Regions from separate parts of the Nocardia sp. CA-084685 genome, predicted to be linked through region 2. Evidence: riboswitches for the same ligand, from Rfam matches in the RefSeq annotation. Region 2 holds a riboswitch; each other region holds the start of a gene.
The links. Region 2 has a riboswitch for S-adenosylmethionine ahead of ACQP2U_RS40115 (aminotransferase class V-fold PLP-dependent enzyme). Riboswitches for the same ligand answer to the same signal wherever they lie in the genome.
Positions count from the first base shown of each region.

Region 1: another riboswitch for S-adenosylmethionine. It lies ahead of ACQP2U_RS11940 (hypothetical protein); the one in region 2 lies ahead of ACQP2U_RS40115 (aminotransferase class V-fold PLP-dependent enzyme).
Region 3: another riboswitch for S-adenosylmethionine. It lies ahead of ACQP2U_RS39400 (rhodanese-like domain-containing protein); the one in region 2 lies ahead of ACQP2U_RS40115 (aminotransferase class V-fold PLP-dependent enzyme).

Region 1 covers NZ_CP192094.1:2,645,325-2,650,461, forward strand. The annotation lists partial or broken gene ACQP2U_RS11925 (LLM class flavin-dependent oxidoreductase) at 1-614, opposite strand, end outside; gene ACQP2U_RS11930 (DUF1684 domain-containing protein) at 611-2,371, opposite strand; partial or broken gene ACQP2U_RS11935 (ABC transporter permease) at 2,368-2,505, opposite strand; partial or broken gene ACQP2U_RS11940 (hypothetical protein) at 2,508-2,771, opposite strand; SAM riboswitch class I at 2,782-2,875, opposite strand; gene ACQP2U_RS11945 (hypothetical protein) at 3,198-3,902, shown strand; gene ACQP2U_RS11950 (glycosyltransferase) at 4,031-5,137, opposite strand, start outside.
Region 2 covers NZ_CP192094.1:9,084,914-9,090,050, reverse strand. The annotation lists gene ACQP2U_RS40125 (DHA2 family efflux MFS transporter permease subunit) at 1-1,155, shown strand, start outside; gene ACQP2U_RS40120 (LysE family translocator) at 1,193-1,819, opposite strand; SAM riboswitch class IV at 1,934-2,047, shown strand; gene ACQP2U_RS40115 (aminotransferase class V-fold PLP-dependent enzyme) at 2,094-3,416, shown strand; gene ACQP2U_RS40110 (YbaB/EbfC family nucleoid-associated protein) at 3,659-4,171, shown strand; gene ACQP2U_RS40105 (hypothetical protein) at 4,175-4,519, shown strand; gene ACQP2U_RS40100 (hypothetical protein) at 4,524-5,137, shown strand, end outside.
Region 3 covers NZ_CP192094.1:8,948,269-8,953,405, forward strand. The annotation lists gene ACQP2U_RS39390 (FAD-dependent oxidoreductase) at 1-748, opposite strand, end outside; gene ACQP2U_RS39395 (Rv0361 family membrane protein) at 1,067-1,522, shown strand; SAM riboswitch class IV at 1,588-1,704, shown strand; gene ACQP2U_RS39400 (rhodanese-like domain-containing protein) at 1,719-2,135, shown strand; gene ACQP2U_RS39405 (O-succinylhomoserine sulfhydrylase) at 2,132-3,346, shown strand; gene ACQP2U_RS39410 (hypothetical protein) at 3,379-4,050, opposite strand; gene ACQP2U_RS39415 (hypothetical protein) at 4,147-4,893, opposite strand.

The DNA of each region.
Region 1 (5,137 bases), 3.1 Mb from region 2:
GCCCGGAACCGCATGCAGCGCAATGCCTTCGGCGCTCTTGTAGGTGCCGTTGAGCAGGGCGCGCACCTCATCGACCTGGTCCGGAAATTCCGGCGCCTGCGCGCCCTGCTGTTGCAGTGCGCTGAGCGAGGCGATGAACCTGGACCGATCCGTGATTCGTCCGGGATCGAAGGGCGGCGGGACCACCACGCCGTCGCGTACCTCGGTGCGCCCGGTCACGGTATCGACGACCGGATGACCACCCTTGGGATGGGCGGGCTGTGCGCCGAACTGGGTGCGGCGATGGCCCGATCGGCCAAGGCCGAGGTCGAGCCGTCCCGGGTAGAGCGCGTCGATGGTGCCGAATGCCTCCACGGTCGATGCCGAGGTGTGGTGGCCGACCTGAACCGCCGCCGAGCCAACGCGGATCCGGGTGGTGGCCGCGGCAACCAGGCCGATCAGTGTGATCGAGGAGGAACTCGCCACCGAGACGAAATGATGTTCGGCAAGCCAGTAGCGGCGGTAACCCCACTGCTCGGCGTGCTGGGCCAGGTCGATGGTGTTGCGCAGGGCCTGCTGCGCTGTGGATCCGGCGCTGATCGGGCCAGATCGAGGATGGAAAGCGGGATCGTCATGCGGACCGTCCTAGGCGCGGATGCTGTTCGCCCGCTTCGATGGCCACCCGCAACCGGTTTTCCGCGGGTACTAGCGGGCAGGTGGCGAAATCGGTGAAGGCGCAGGGCAAATTGGCCGCCCGGTTGAAGTCGAGGCGCACGGTGCCATCGGATTCGGGCGCCTCGACGGCCAGCGATCGGGCCGCCGGGTAGGTGGTGACGCCGCTGGTGGCATCGGTGAACAGCACCCGCAGGTTGGTCGGCTCGCCGAAGACGATGATGCGCTCGGTGACCTCGCCGATGGTGAATTCGATGGTGCCCGAGGCGGTGTGGTGATGTTCGAGACCGTCGACCACGGCCCCGGTGGTGATCGTGCGTGGCGCGTCGAACGGCTCGAAGCGACCGTCGACCACCCAGCCTGGGTCCGGGGCATAGGTCGGGATGCCCTCGAAGCTCAGCAATGGGGGTGCCGCCGGGTCGTGCACGCGCACGGCGTAAAGGCCGCTGCGACGAATCACCTCGAGCACTCGATTCTCGTGCAGCACATCGAGTCCCGGCGCACCTTCGGCCGGTGTGACGATCTGGACACCCGCGATGTCGCTGCCCTCGAACCGCAGGCGGTCGGCGGGCCGGGCGGTGATGAACACCTTGTCGTCGGTGACCCACCAGGTGCCGGGAATGTCGGCAAGGCGCTCGGGTTGGTCGGTGAGCCAATGCAGCCCGGTCAGGCTCAGGAAGCCGAGCGGATCGCGCAACTGGTCTTGCCTGGCCTGATGCCAATGTGCCCACTCGGTTTCGAAAAGACTGGTGATGCTGGTCGTCATGACGCTCTGGCTCCTTCGAGTGTGCGGTTGCGATGGGGATGGCGTAATCGGGTGCCGGTCATCAGGCGTGCGGAACCCGTCGAACGGGGCCAGACTCGGCGAGGCGGCGAGCAATCGCTTTGTATACGGATGACGAGGTTCGGCGAGCACCGTCGCGGTCGGACCGGTTTCGACGATCTCCCCGCCGCTCAGTACCACGATCCGATCAGCCCGCTCAGCGGCGATCGCCAGATCATGGGTGATAAGCAGTACCGCCGCGCCGCGCGCCGCCGTCTGCGCGGCGAGTTTGTCGAGTACGCGTCGCGCGACCGTGGCGTCGAGGGCGCTGGTCGGCTCGTCGGCGATCACCAATTCCGGTCCGGCGATGAGCGCCGCCGCGATCAGCACCCGCTGCCGCTGGCCACCAGACAGTTCGTGCGGATATTGCGCCGCCCGCAACTCCGGCAGGTCGAGTCCGGCGTCGGCGAGCAATTCGATCGCCCGCGCGTACGCGTCGCGGCGATCGGCGAGCCCGTGCACGAGCAGCGCCTCGGCGACCTGATCACCCACGCGCCGCACCGGATTCAGCGAAAGTCCGGGATCCTGCGGTACGAATCCGATCCGCGCACCGCGAATCCGTCGCAGCGCCCGCTCGGATCCGGTATCCACCGTCTCCCCGTCGAAGGTGACGGTCCCGCTGGTGATTTCGGCATTGGGGCCGAGCAATCCGATCACCGATTGCGCCAGAGTCGATTTCCCGGACCCGGATTCGCCGACCAGCGCGACGACCTCACCGCGTGCGACCGTGAGGGATACGCCCCTGAGTGCGGCGACATCGCCACTGTCGGAGGCGTAGCGCACGTGCAGGCCTTCGATGCGCAACAGTGCCGCTGCGGACCCATTCGGTCCATGTGTGACGTCGCGGATTCGCGGCGTGCCGTCCGTCGGATCGGCGGACGTGCTGCGCTCACTCATGCGCTGTGACTCCTTCCTACGGCGCGGCCGAGGCGTTGGGCCGAGAGCACGACGACGATGATCACCAGGCCGGGCAAGGTGGTCATCCACCATGCCGTGGCGAGGAAATTGCGTCCCTCTGAAATCAGTGAGCCTTCAGCACCGACAGCACCGATTTCGCGGTGAAGTACTTGGCGAATGTCGACCAATCCCAGCCGGGGTTGGTGGCCAGTCCGTGGATGAATTGAGCCAGCAGCACGAGTGCGATGGCGCTGATCACCCAGCGCCACGGATGCCAGGACTTGGCGATCGCCGGTGCGTCGGTGGCGGTGGGGGCACCCGACGCCGTGGCATCGGGTGTGTGGGCACCCGGTATCGGAACATCCGATACCGGGGTATCGGATGTGATGGACGCGCTCATGATTTCGGTTCCTCCATCGTTCCCGGCGGAAGCACCCGCACCCGGTGGCCGGGGGGTTGCTGCGACGTCGATGAGCCAGGTCTCTCGGTCGCTCTGGATGGTGTGTCCGACGCCGAGCACGGGTCGGTCAATGGGTCTAGCCGAAATATCATGCGAAGCAGGCGAAGTCCGGCACAAGGGTACGAATCAGCGTGAGCGCAGACCTTGTTCGTATGGCCATGAGCAGGCACTATTGGCTCGGTTGCGCAGTGGATGGTGGCATTTCGGACGCGGTTTCTTCGCGTGCTTTTCGTCCGGAATGCCCAGCTGCGGTTGCCGCCGCGGTGCGCGGCACGAACGTGTTGCTCGCGGAAATAGACGCTGTTGCGAAGGTTTGCCGGAGTAGTCTCGGTCCACGATTCGTGCCCGACGATGAGGAGATCCGCCGTGACTCTGCTGCGCCGTCTGACCACGCTAACCGCCATCGCGACCGGTACGGTCGCGTTGACTCTCGCCGCCCCGGGCATCGCTGCCGCGGGTCCGCCATCGATGCCCGCACCAGCTGTTCCGTCCGCGACCGCCCCGTCCGCGCCCGGGGACCTGTTCGCCGCTTACCGAGCTGTCGTCGAGGCGTTGCGAACCTTCGGCGTCGACCCGTTCCTGTACCCGGCGCTCGCGCCGTTCTGCTCCGACACCGGCTCACTCGGTCTGGTCCCCGCCGTAGCGGGTGCGGTGCCCGGCCCGTGGCCCAAAACCACGCTGGCGATTCCGGGGCTCGACCCGACCGCCGTCAAGGCCGGGCAAGTCATGTTCACCTTCGTCCCCTACGGCCTGCGCCCGGACGGCACGAATGCCACGGGCATGAATGTCGCGTGGGTCAACCTGGCCAACGGTCGCAGCGGCGTCACCGCCATGGGTTCGATCTCCGATGTGGTCCGCACGATGGTGCCCGCCGAAACCCCGATAGAGATGAGGCCACTGGCCGAACGTGCCCTCCAGGACTTCTTCGCCGCCTTCCCGGTCGGCGGGGTGCGCGCGGTCCCAGTCGACACCGGATCCGGCACGGTACTCGCCGCAGTCTTCGGAACCGTAGACAACAGCGGCAAGTCCTGCTTCGTCGTCCCAACCGTAGGACTCACAACAGTGCGCTAAGCGAACGCGGCTGGTCTCGGAGTCCGAGTCCGTGCCGCGCGATCAAGATCAGGTGGCACTGGTGGCGGGGCTTCTCGGGCGATACCGCCCCAGTTTCCACATGATCACGTGTCCGACTCGAGGGGCGGTCAGTGGGTGGGGGTGAGGGGGCGGGATTTCCAGGTCAGGTCGTTGTGGTGGTGGGTGCGGCGGGAGTGGGTCCAGAGGCGGAGGTAGGCGTCGATGGAGAGGGGGTGGGCCAGGGCCGCGATGATGTCCGTGCGGGTGGTGGTGCCGCGTTCCAGTGAGCGGGCAAGGAGGCGGCCGGCGACTGCGGCGCTGTAGCCGATGAGACCGGCGGTGCGTACCGAGCCTCGGCCACCGATCGCGGCCAGTGGGGGCACCAAGTAGGCCAGTGCCGCCACAGCTCCCACTGCCGCGCCGCCGATTGTCGTTCCGCCGTAAGCGGACCACAGCCAGCGGGTGTAACCGGCCTCCAGTTCGGCTGCGCCACGGTACATTCGGGTGCTCGCCGCTGGGCCCGCCGCGACAAGCGCGGTTCTGCGGCCGGAACGACGCAGTGCGCGAGCGAGGTCCAGGTCCTCGGTGGGGCTCGCCGCGACCGTGGTGTGACCGCCGATGGCGCGGTAAGCGGTGGCGTCGAATACCAGGAACTGGCCGCAGGCGACGGCCGTCGAGGGGCGCAGGCTGCGGTTGGCGGCCGCGATCGGCAGGCTGGCCGCCCATGACCAGCACAGCAGCGGCTGCACGAGCGCCTCGGCCAGCGATTCGGTCACCTGGTACGGCCACGGTGACAACAATGCGGCCCGGCTGCGGCGCAATTCGGTGGTCGCGGCGGCGATCGCATTCGGCGTGAGTCGCACATCGGCGTCGAGAAAGATCAGCACCGTGGCCTCGGCCAGCTCGGCGAGCCGAGCGCACGCGGCGGCCTTCCCGGTCCATCCGGGTGCTGGTTCGGCATCGGAGCGGAAAACGGTGAAGCGCGCATCGCCCGCGATCGCTTCGAGCGCAGCCGCTTCGGTCCCATCCGACGACGCATCGTCGAGAATCAGCACCCGCAGTCGCGGCACGCCCACCTGGCCACGGAGATCATCGATCAGCCCGGGCAGTCGCGCTGCCTCGTCGCGAGCGGGGATACATACCGTGACCGGCTCGATCACCGTATTCGGTCCGGTCGACAGCCGGCGCACCGTCGCGCGATTGAATAGCGCGGTCCCGCAGCCGAGCAGCGCGAT
Region 2 (5,137 bases):
CGGATCTGGTTGACCGCGCTCGCCGGGTTCACGGTGACGTCCGGACTGTGTGCGCTGGCTCCGAATATCGGCTGGCTCATTGGTTTTCGGATCGCGCAGGGGCTGACCGCCGGGCTATTGGTGCCCGCGGGGCAGACGCTGCTGGGTCAGGTCGCGGGGCCGCAGCGGCTTGGTCGGGTGATGAGTGTGGTCGGCATCGCGGTGGTCGCCGCGCCCGCGATCGGGCCGACCATCGGCGGTGTCATGCTGGCTAATCTGGATTGGGAGTGGTTGTTCCTGATCAATATCCCGTTCGGACTGGTGGCGTTCGTTCTCGGCCGTCGGGTATTGCCGCGGGCGGATGCGACGGGTAACGGGGGCCGATTCGATGCCACCGGGTTCGCATTGATCGGCGTCGGGCTATCGGCCTTGGTCTATGGGCTTGGGGAATTCGGCAGTCGCGGTAGCGTTTCCGCGCCGACGGTGTGGGTGTCGGTGGTGGTCGGGATGCTGGCGCTCGTACTGTTCGTGGCACGGTCGGTGCGCGGTGGGGGACTGCTCGACGTAGGACTGTTCCGGCATCCGGTATTCGCGACGGCGAATGTGGCGAACATCTTCGCCGGTGCGTCGCTGTTCGGGTCGATGCTATTGCTGCCGTTGTACTTTCAGGTACTTCATGGGGACCGTCTCATCGCGACGGGCTTGCTTCTCATGTCCTTCGGGATCGGTGGCATCATCGCGCTGCCCGTCGGCGGCCGGTTGACGGATCGATACGGCGGGGGTGTGGTCGCGGTGGTCGGCAGTGCGGTGACGGTCGCCGTCACCGTGCCGTTCGCGCTCGGCGACGCTTCGATGAATCCTGTTGTCGTACAGGTGCTTCTGTTGATCCGCGGCGTGGCGACCGGGTTGACCGGGGTGCCGATCGTTGCCGCCGCCTACGCCTCGGTGCGGCCCGAGCTGCTGCCCGATGCGGCATCGTTCGTGAATATTCTGCAGCGCGTCGGCGGGGCGATCGGAGCGGCCTTGCTCGCGGTGGTGCTGTACCGTGCGGCGGCTGCTGGATTGCCGGTGGATGCCGGATTCCGGCAGGCCTTCTGGTGGCTCACCGCCGCCTCCATCGTCTCGTTGGTCGCGTCGGTATTGCTGTGGCGCAAGGAGATTCAGTCGCAGCTGTAATGCTGGGCGCCGGGTCGGCGGTTACCGACCCGGCGCGTTATGTGGCCGAGGCCGCGGTGCCGATGCCGAGCGCGGCGAGGATGGCCGCGCTGATCTGCTCGAGCCGATCGCGAACCCTGGGGCGGCGCAACATCGCAACCGCCCGGGACGCCAGCACGGCGAGCAGGATCATCTCGACGGCGGCGATGAAGCATTCGATGGCTCCGAGCGCGAGGGTGTTCGAAAAGGTGACATCGGTGAGGAATTGGGGCAGCACCGCCAGGTAGAACAGTCCGACCTTAGGGTTGAACATGCACGACACGACGCCTGCGCCGAATGCCGAGCGAATCGAGGGTGTGGCCTGCGTGTCCGACTGTTCGGACGCCGTGGCGGTGCCCTGTTTGCGCTGCTCGACGAGTGCTCGAATTCCCAAGTACACCAAATAGATTCCACCGATGATCTTGAGCGTCCGGTAGGCGGTCGCGGATTGTTCCAGCAGTGCGGCGACGCCAGCCGCGACAACTACCGCCCACACGATCCCGCCCAATGCCGAGCCGATCGCCGCGGCGATGCCGGGGCGCGCGTCCACGATCGAGAATCGCAGCACCAGGAACGAATCCGGGCCGGGTGTAATCGACAGCAGAATGCACAGGCCGACAAAGCTGAGCAGCAGGGAAAGCGTCACCGCTCGATCAGACCGCACATCACTCGGCAATGCAACCTTATTTACCGGTGTGCATCGGTATGCATCTTTAAGTCCGGTTGACAGGGCGGTGGGGCATCTGTCAGTCTCGGTTCAGGTCATGAGTACCAGCGTCAAGCCCCGGCTAGCTGGTCGGCAACCCTCCTCCGCGGTGGGGTGCTCCGGGTGACGACCGGGCCGCAGCCCGACTGGGTGCGGCAAGCGCGGACTCGGATGATCACCTGATTTCGGGTCCCATAGCCGATGGGATTTCGTGATGCCTGCTGTCATCGATCAGAGTTGTGCCGCCCTCGCCCGAGTCTCCGGCGACGACCTTCAGGTGCCGCTCGTACAGGGCGGAACGACCAGCTACGCGAACTTCGACTACGCCGCTAGCACACCGGCATTGGCGCAGGTCACCGATCGGCTTCAGCAGTTGCTGCCGTACTACGCGAGTGTGCACCGCGGCGCCGGTTACGCCTCGCGGATCTCCACCGAGTGCTACGAGGCCGCACGCGGGTCGGTCACCCGCTTCCTCGCGGCCGCGGACAACCAGGTCGTGGTGTTCACCCGCAACACCACCGATGCACTGAACCTGCTCGCCGCCTGTGTGCCCGGCGACACCGTTGTGCTGGATATCGAACATCATGCGAACTTCCTGCCTTGGACCCGCCACGGCCGTCGCGTCGTCAAGGCCGCGGCGACCGTCGAGGAGACGATCCGTCAGCTGATCGCCGAATTGTGCAGTAAGCCTGCCGCATTGCTCGCGGTGACCGGCGCGTCGAATGTGACCGGTGAGGTGCTGCCGCTCGAGCGGCTGACCACCATCGCGCATCAGTGCGGTGCCCGCATCCTGGTAGATGCCGCGCAGCTGGCACCGCATCGTCGAATCAGCTTGCGCGCCACCGGAATCGACTACCTCGCGTTCTCTGGCCATAAGCTCTACGCACCGTTCGGTGCGGGAGTGCTTGTCGGACGTCGGGATTGGCTCGATGCGGCCGAACCGTATCTGGCGGGCGGCGGTGCGGTCCGCGAAGTCACCACCACGAAGGCGGAATGGGCTTCCGCACCGCAGCGCCACGAGGCCGGTTCGCCGAATGTCCTCGGCGCGGCCGCACTCGCCGCCGCATGTGATGCGCTGTGCGCGATCGATCCAGAAACCCTTGCCGCGCATGAGCGACGGCTCGCCGATCGGCTGCGCGCGGGGCTGTCCGCGATTCCCGGCATCAACCTGCTGCGCATCTGGGACGACAGCCCGGATACCGTCGGCATTGTCGCTTTCACCCTGGACGGATTCGTCCCCGGCCACGTCGCGGCGTACCTTTCCGCCGAACACGGCATCGGCATCCGGGACGGCCGATTCTGCGCCCACCCGCTGCTCGAGCGCCTCGGCCTGGACGGCGCGCTGCGCGCCAGCATCGGCCTCGGCACCAGCTCCGACGATGTGGACCGACTGATCGAGGCCATCGCCACCCTGGCCGACAAGGGTACATCGTGGAATTACGCCAGCACCGACGGCCTTTGGAATCCGACACCCGAGACCCGGCCCTTCGCCCGCCCCGGCTCTACCGACGGTGCAGCACCCTGCTCGATCGGCTGATCGGACCCGCTCGCTGAGTCGAAGCCGCCGCGCGGCATTGGTTGACCCACGAGCAGTGGATGAAATCCGCGACCTCGCCGGCGGATTCGGCCAGGTCGGCATGATCCGCCTGTGTGTGCGGACTTAACTCTGAAGAATTCACCGAACAACTTGCGGTCCTGCGGAACCGACGCTCTTGCCCTTGCGTCTAGGAATGTGATGGCACTCGTCCGGTCGGGGCGGGAAACGGGGAAGGCGGCTGAATGAATTCGGCAGAGCGGGACGCGCTTCAGTCCTGGACGGACGGGATGCGCGGCCGGGTCGACCAGATGACCGATGTCTACGAGCGGCAGTTGGAGCAGTTCGGCGCGGCGAAATCGGAGCTTGCGAACCTGACCGTGCAGGGCTGGTCACAGGATCAGCTGGTTCGGGTGACGGCGAATGCGGCGGGCATTCCGCTGGATGTGTGGGTGGCGCCGGAGGCGTTCAAGCGCTCGACTCCGGAGCGGCTCGGCGCGGCGATGACCGAGGCGGCGCAGGCCGCGGCTCGAGCCGCCAAGGAACAGCTCGACGCGCGCCTGGCGCCGGTACTCGCGGCGGTATCCGAGGTCGGATTGCCCGAGGATCCGTTCGGCGAACTACCGACGCTCGCCCGACCCGACGGAAATGTCCTGCCTCCGCCTCCGCCCGAATCCGGGCCAGTGCCGCAGATCGAGCTTCCCCGACGGCTGGACGAGGATCCGGATGACGAGGGCCCGCACTGGAAGGGCTGGTAGGTCATGGGCGACGGCGACTTCCGGCTCGATCCGGAGCAGTTCCGTTCCATCGCGACCGAAATCGGGTCGCTCGGCACCGAATTCGCCGCCGAGGTGGCCGAATTCACCAGCGCACTACGCGCGGACGGCGACGGTATCGGCGATGACGAATTCGGACAGGCCTTCCTGCAGAATTTCCTCGGCCCGACCGAGGATGCGAGCGAGATGCTGGACGGTGTGATCGGCCTGCTCGATTCGCTGCGAACACGGTTCACCGCTGTCGCGGACGCCGTGACGACGACCGATGGGGACTTCGAGTCGGCCGTCGAGAAGATCACCGGCCTGCTCGACGAGAACGGTAAAGGGTAGCCGCATGGGGTTGCAGATACCATCGGCGCTGGAGCCGGTGGCGGCCGTCGTCGTCTATCGCTGGCCGAAGGCCGATGAGACCAAGCTGTTCAGTTTGGGCAATAAGGCCGAGAAGATGGCGAACACGCTGGAAAAGTACTCCGGCAGGATCGATACCAAATTCCAAGAGGCCCTTGGCCATATCGCGGGCGAGACCCACGACGCGATCGAACGCTACCGGCAGCAGACGATGCGGGCGATCGAGACGCTCACCGATCTGCTCCGCGATATCGCACTTGCGCTGCGGATCTACGCATCGCTGATTCTGGCCATCAAGCTGTACATCATCTCGATGCTGATCTACACCGCCATTCAGTTGGCCGCGGCCGCCGCGGCGGCGGTGCCGACCCTCGGCGCGAGTACGGCCGAGGCTGCGGCGATGCAGGTCGCGATCCGCACCGCCATCACGCAGGCGCTGCGCAAACTGATCCAGCAGATCCTCACCCAGACCGTCATCAAGGCCGCCACCGGCGCATCGACCAGCACCGCGATGGAATTCCTGCGCCAGACCATGGCCATCGAAGCCGGAACCCGCGACGGCTATGACATCGACCGACTGGTCACCTCGGGCGAGCGCGG
Region 3 (5,137 bases), 140 kb from region 2:
CGATGTCCTCGGGATCGACGATGACCTCGATGGTCGGGGAATGGTCGAGTTCGCGCAGCTCGAGCGGGGTGAACTTGGCCTGCGCCGGGCCGCGGCGCCCGAAGACGTGCACCTCGACGGCCTTATTGGCCTGCAGGCCGTTGTAAACGTTCGGCGGGATCTCGGTGGGCAGCAGTTCGTCACCGGTCTTGGCCAGCACGCGCGCCACGTCGAGTGCGACATTACCGACGCCGAGGACCGCGACCTTCTCCGCCTCCAGCGGCCAGGTGCGCGGCACGTCCGGGTGGCCGTCATACCAGGAGACGAAGTCCGCGGCGCCGTAGCTGCCCTCCAGGTCGATGCCGGGGATAGGCAGTGCGCGGTCGGCGTTGGCGCCGGTGGAGAAGATGACCGCGTCATAGAACGTGCGCAGATCATCGAGGGTGATGTCGGTACCGTAGTCGATATTGCCGAGCAAGCGGACCTGCGGCTTGTCCAGCACCTTGTGCAGGGCGGTGATGATGCCCTTGATGCGCGGATGGTCCGGCGCGACGCCGTAGCGGATCAATCCGAACGGCGCGGGCATGCGCTCGTACAGGTCGATGCTCACCTCGGCATCGGACTTCATCAACGCGTCGGCGGCGTAGATACCGGCCGGGCCTGCGCCTACGATCGCGATGCGAAGCGGGCGAGGCCCCGCGGTGTGCGCGTCAGGCCTGGAGGAGGCAGCTTGCGCACCGCTGGTCGACTCAGCACTGTTTTCGGTCATCTCTTACGCGCACCCTTATGGTCGAAACAATTGACGGCGTCAGTCTTAGCTTAGGCTAACTTGACGCACCCTCTCGGTCGCATCTGCCGATACGAACAGGCGGCCATCTCGGCTATGACAGCCACGCCGCAGTCTCGCGATTCTATCGGTGGCATAGCGCGCACCCTGCGGCGGTGCGTACACCGGGTGTTTGCTGTCCCGGCCCACCTACCGTGACTACCCGCTCTGGTGACATCTATCAAATCCGCGCGTCGCGGGTAATGGCGTGCGCGCGGGGGCGAGTGCCGGATACCACCGTCGACCAGGGATGATCGACGCATGACAGAGCAGCAGGGCACCGATGAAGAACCCGTAATCGAGGTCGATCAGACCGATCGTCGCTCCATCGCGCCGTTCATCGCGGCGGCCGTCTTCGCCGCTGTCGTGCTCATCGCGATCGTGCTCGGGGCGGTACTTTCGCCCGCTGAGAAAAATGTCACAGAATCGGACAAGATCGCGGCAGCGGTGCAGCGCTACGCGGAGGCCCGCGCCACCACCGACGACACACCGCCGCCTGGGGTGGCCTGTCCGGGATTCGATGAGAGCAAGACACCGCTCGCAGGTCAGTTCGGTGGGTCCGCCGCCGGAAAGTCGATCAAGGTCACCAAGATTGACAATTCGATGGTCGACGGCGATAAAGCCAAGGCGACGGTGACCATCGCGGTCGACGGCCGGGAGACCCCGGCCACCTGGAATCTGACCCGTTCCCAAGACCGCTGGATCGTCTGCGGTTGATTACTTCTGCGCGGCGCGAACTGGGGTTTGACACGGCGGCACCTGCCCAGGCAATCTCATTTTCGGGTCATGAGTACCAGCGCCAAGCCCCGGCTGGCTGGTCGGCAACCCTCCTCCGCGGTGGGGTGCTCCGGGTGACGACCTGGCCGCGCACCGAAGCCCAGGTGCGGCAAGCGTGGATTCACAGGAGGATCGCATGACATATGCCGGTGACATCACCCCACAGCAGGCGTGGGAGTTATTGCAGGACAACCCCGAAGCCGTCTTGGTCGACGTGCGCACCGAGGCCGAATGGCGTTTCGTCGGCGTGCCGGATACGAGTTCGATCGACCGGCCGACGGTCCTGATCGAATGGGTCGACAGCAACGGCGCCCGCAACGGTGAATTCGTCGAGCAACTGACCAAGGCGCTGGAGGGTCGCGATCCGGCGGCGCCCGTCGTCTTCCTCTGTCGCTCCGGACAGCGCTCGGTTGGCGCGGCGGTGGCCGCGACCGGGGCAGGCATCGCTCCGTCGTTCAATGTGCTGGAGGGCTTCGAGGGCCCGATCGACGAGTTCGGGCATCGTGGCGGTTCCGGCTGGCGCGCCATCGGCCTGCCGTGGCGGCAGTCATGATCACCGGTGGCGCGTTCGACAAGCCGCTGCCCGAAGGTGTCGGTCCCGCGACGCTCGGCGTGCGAGGTGGCCTGCGCCGCTCGGGATTCGAGGAAACCGCCGAGGCGCTGTATCTGTCCTCCGGTTTCGTCTATGAGAGCGCCGAGGCGGCCGAGGCCGCATTCACCGGCGATATCGAGCATTTCGTCTACTCCCGCTACGGCAACCCGACGGTCGCCATGTTCGAGGAGCGGCTGCGTCTGATCGACGGCGCCGAAGCGTGTTTCGCGACCGCGAGCGGTATGGCGGCCGTATTCACCGCGCTCGGTGCGCTTTTGGGCGCGGGCGACCGACTTGTGGCCGCGCGCAGCCTGTTCGGCTCGTGCTTCGTGGTGTGCAACGAGATCCTGCCGCGCTGGGGTGTGGAGACGGTCTTCGTCGACGGCGATGATCTGGATCAGTGGGAGCAGGCGCTTTCGGTGCCGACTCAGGCCGTATTCTTCGAGACACCGGCCAATCCGATGCAGACGCTGGTCGACGTGCGCCGGGTGACCGAGCTCGCGCACGCCGCAGGCGCGAAAGTGGTGCTGGACAACGTCTTTGCTACGCCGCTGCTGCAGCGCGGTTTCGAACTCGGTGCCGATGTGCTGGTGTATTCGGGCACCAAGCACATCGATGGTCAGGGCAGGGTGCTCGGTGGTGCGATCCTCGGCGCCGAGGACTACATCGGCGGTCCGGTGAAAACCCTTATGCGCCATACCGGCCCGGCGCTGAGCCCCTTCAACGCATGGACCCTGCTCAAGGGTTTGGAGACCATGCCGCTGCGCGTGCGTCATTCGACCGAAGCCGCACTGCGCATCGCGCGCTTCCTCGAGAGCAACAAATCCGTCTCGTGGGTGCGCTACCCGTACCTGGAGTCGCACCCGCAGCACGACCTGGCGATCAGCCAGATGAGCGGCGGCGGCACCGTGGTCACCTTCGAACTGAATGCGCCCGAGGACGAGGCCAAGAAGCGCGCCTTCGAGGTGCTCAACCGCCTGCGCATCATCGATATCTCCAATAACCTCGGCGACTCCAAGACCCTCATCACCCATCCGGCTACCACAACCCACCGCGCCATGGGCCCCGAGGGCCGCGCCACCATCGGCCTGTCCGACGGCGTCGTCCGCGTCTCGGTGGGGCTGGAGGATGTCGAGGATTTGCTGGGCGATTTGGACTACGCGCTGAGCTAGATGATGAGGAGTGACATCGCGTAGCTGATCACCTAATTCGCGGGTTTCAGCGGAGAGTTCTGCGCCCATTTACTCGTGCCGTCGGGTGCGTTGAGCGTCTCGATCAGCTCCACAGCCGAAAGCACCAGGACCGGTCCCCCGGCCGCGATTGTCCCCAAAATGCCGCCGATCCCCGCACCGGCGATCGCGGCAGGTATGCAGCCCACCCCGAGCGGCGGCAAACCCATAATGCATCCGGTAACGCCTCCGACGACCAGACCGATCGTGGTGCCGACGAATGTACCGAGCGTGGCGGCAAGCCCCATTCGGGTCGAGAACACCGCGAGCGCGGCCTGGTTCTCGACGGGCGATGCGACCGGCGTCGCGGCCAGCGCGGCGGCCGGTCGCAGCTCACCAGGCGTCAACCGCAGCTCCTTCGCGTCTTTGCTGAGTGCGGAGTCGACTGTGAGCACCTTGTCGCCCACGGCGAATCGCGTTGGCACGACCATCACGGGTGCGCCGCTCTCATCGCGAATCGTGAACGAGCTGTGATCGTGGTCGAGTACGAAGGTCCCTCCCGAGAGCGTGGTTGTCACAACGCGTTCCATCGAGGTGATCTTGTACTCGATGTCATGTTCGGCGGGTGCTTCCGCGCGGGCGGTGACCGGCGCGATTGCTGCGACGCATGCGATACCGATCGCCGCGATACGCGAGATTTCGATCATGAAATGTCCTTTTCTATTGCCAGTAGGGGTGGCACCGAAGAAGTCCGCGAAGGTCTCGATCAGCTCGAAATGGGGGATGACATCGATGTCCGCACCTCAGTCGCCATCGTGCCCATCCGAGAAGTAACTGGGGACACACGCGCGATCCAGCCGGGCGGGATAGGGGTCGCCCAATCGGACCGGTAGGTGACCCTTTCGGTATGCACGGTCCACGTGGATCTGCGATAGCGGTTCGGACCCGAGTGCCCGGAACTCCCACCGTGTTCCGGTGGAATCCGATTGCCAACCGTCCGGGCCGATCGCATATACTCGTTGGACCAGTCGGTCGACGACAACGATGGCGTAGTGGGCGTGGCGTCTCGCGGCGCTGCTCACCCGCCACCATCGCCGATCTCGCTCGTAGAGTGCTTCGGGGGACTGGAGGGCAGACGGCCCGGCATCCGGCCACGGCTGCGAGATGATGAGCGCAATACGTTCACCGACCGCGGTGAGGGCGCCCCAGCGCTGATAGATATGCGCCCGGTCCAGGCCCGTGACGGAGGCGACGTCGCCCAGTCCGGCCGTATGGTCGAGGGCGGCGGCGGCGGCTTCCGTCATCCCGGCGTCGATCTCGTTCGCGAGCACACTGTGCACTCGCAGTAAGGCTAGTTGGAACTCGCGTGCCTCCAGGAATTCCAGCTCACCGTCTTCATAGCGAGTCCATGCCTGTGGTCCGAGCCCGCTCAGTTGGCCGGCGAGTCCGAGGAGGATAGTCCGCACGGACCGTGACAGCCACAACCTTTCAGTTGCCCACATATCGCGAGCGAAGGCATACCCACTGTCGCTTACTTGTACATCAGTCATAGCCGAGGACTATAGCGGCGAGATACGCCCAGTTCACAGATTTACCGGATCGATCTTAATTAAATTTTCCGCTTTGCTAGCCAAATATTAGCCATATGCCCTGCGGTTGGTACATAGCTACCTTTGCGCGATTTCGAGAACATCCGCCGAAACGGTCTTCCGGTCCACGACATCTACTCGAATAAAACCTGGATCCCAGAGAGCAGAACGCGGGCAAGGCGAATGCCCGATGCTCTCCCCAACC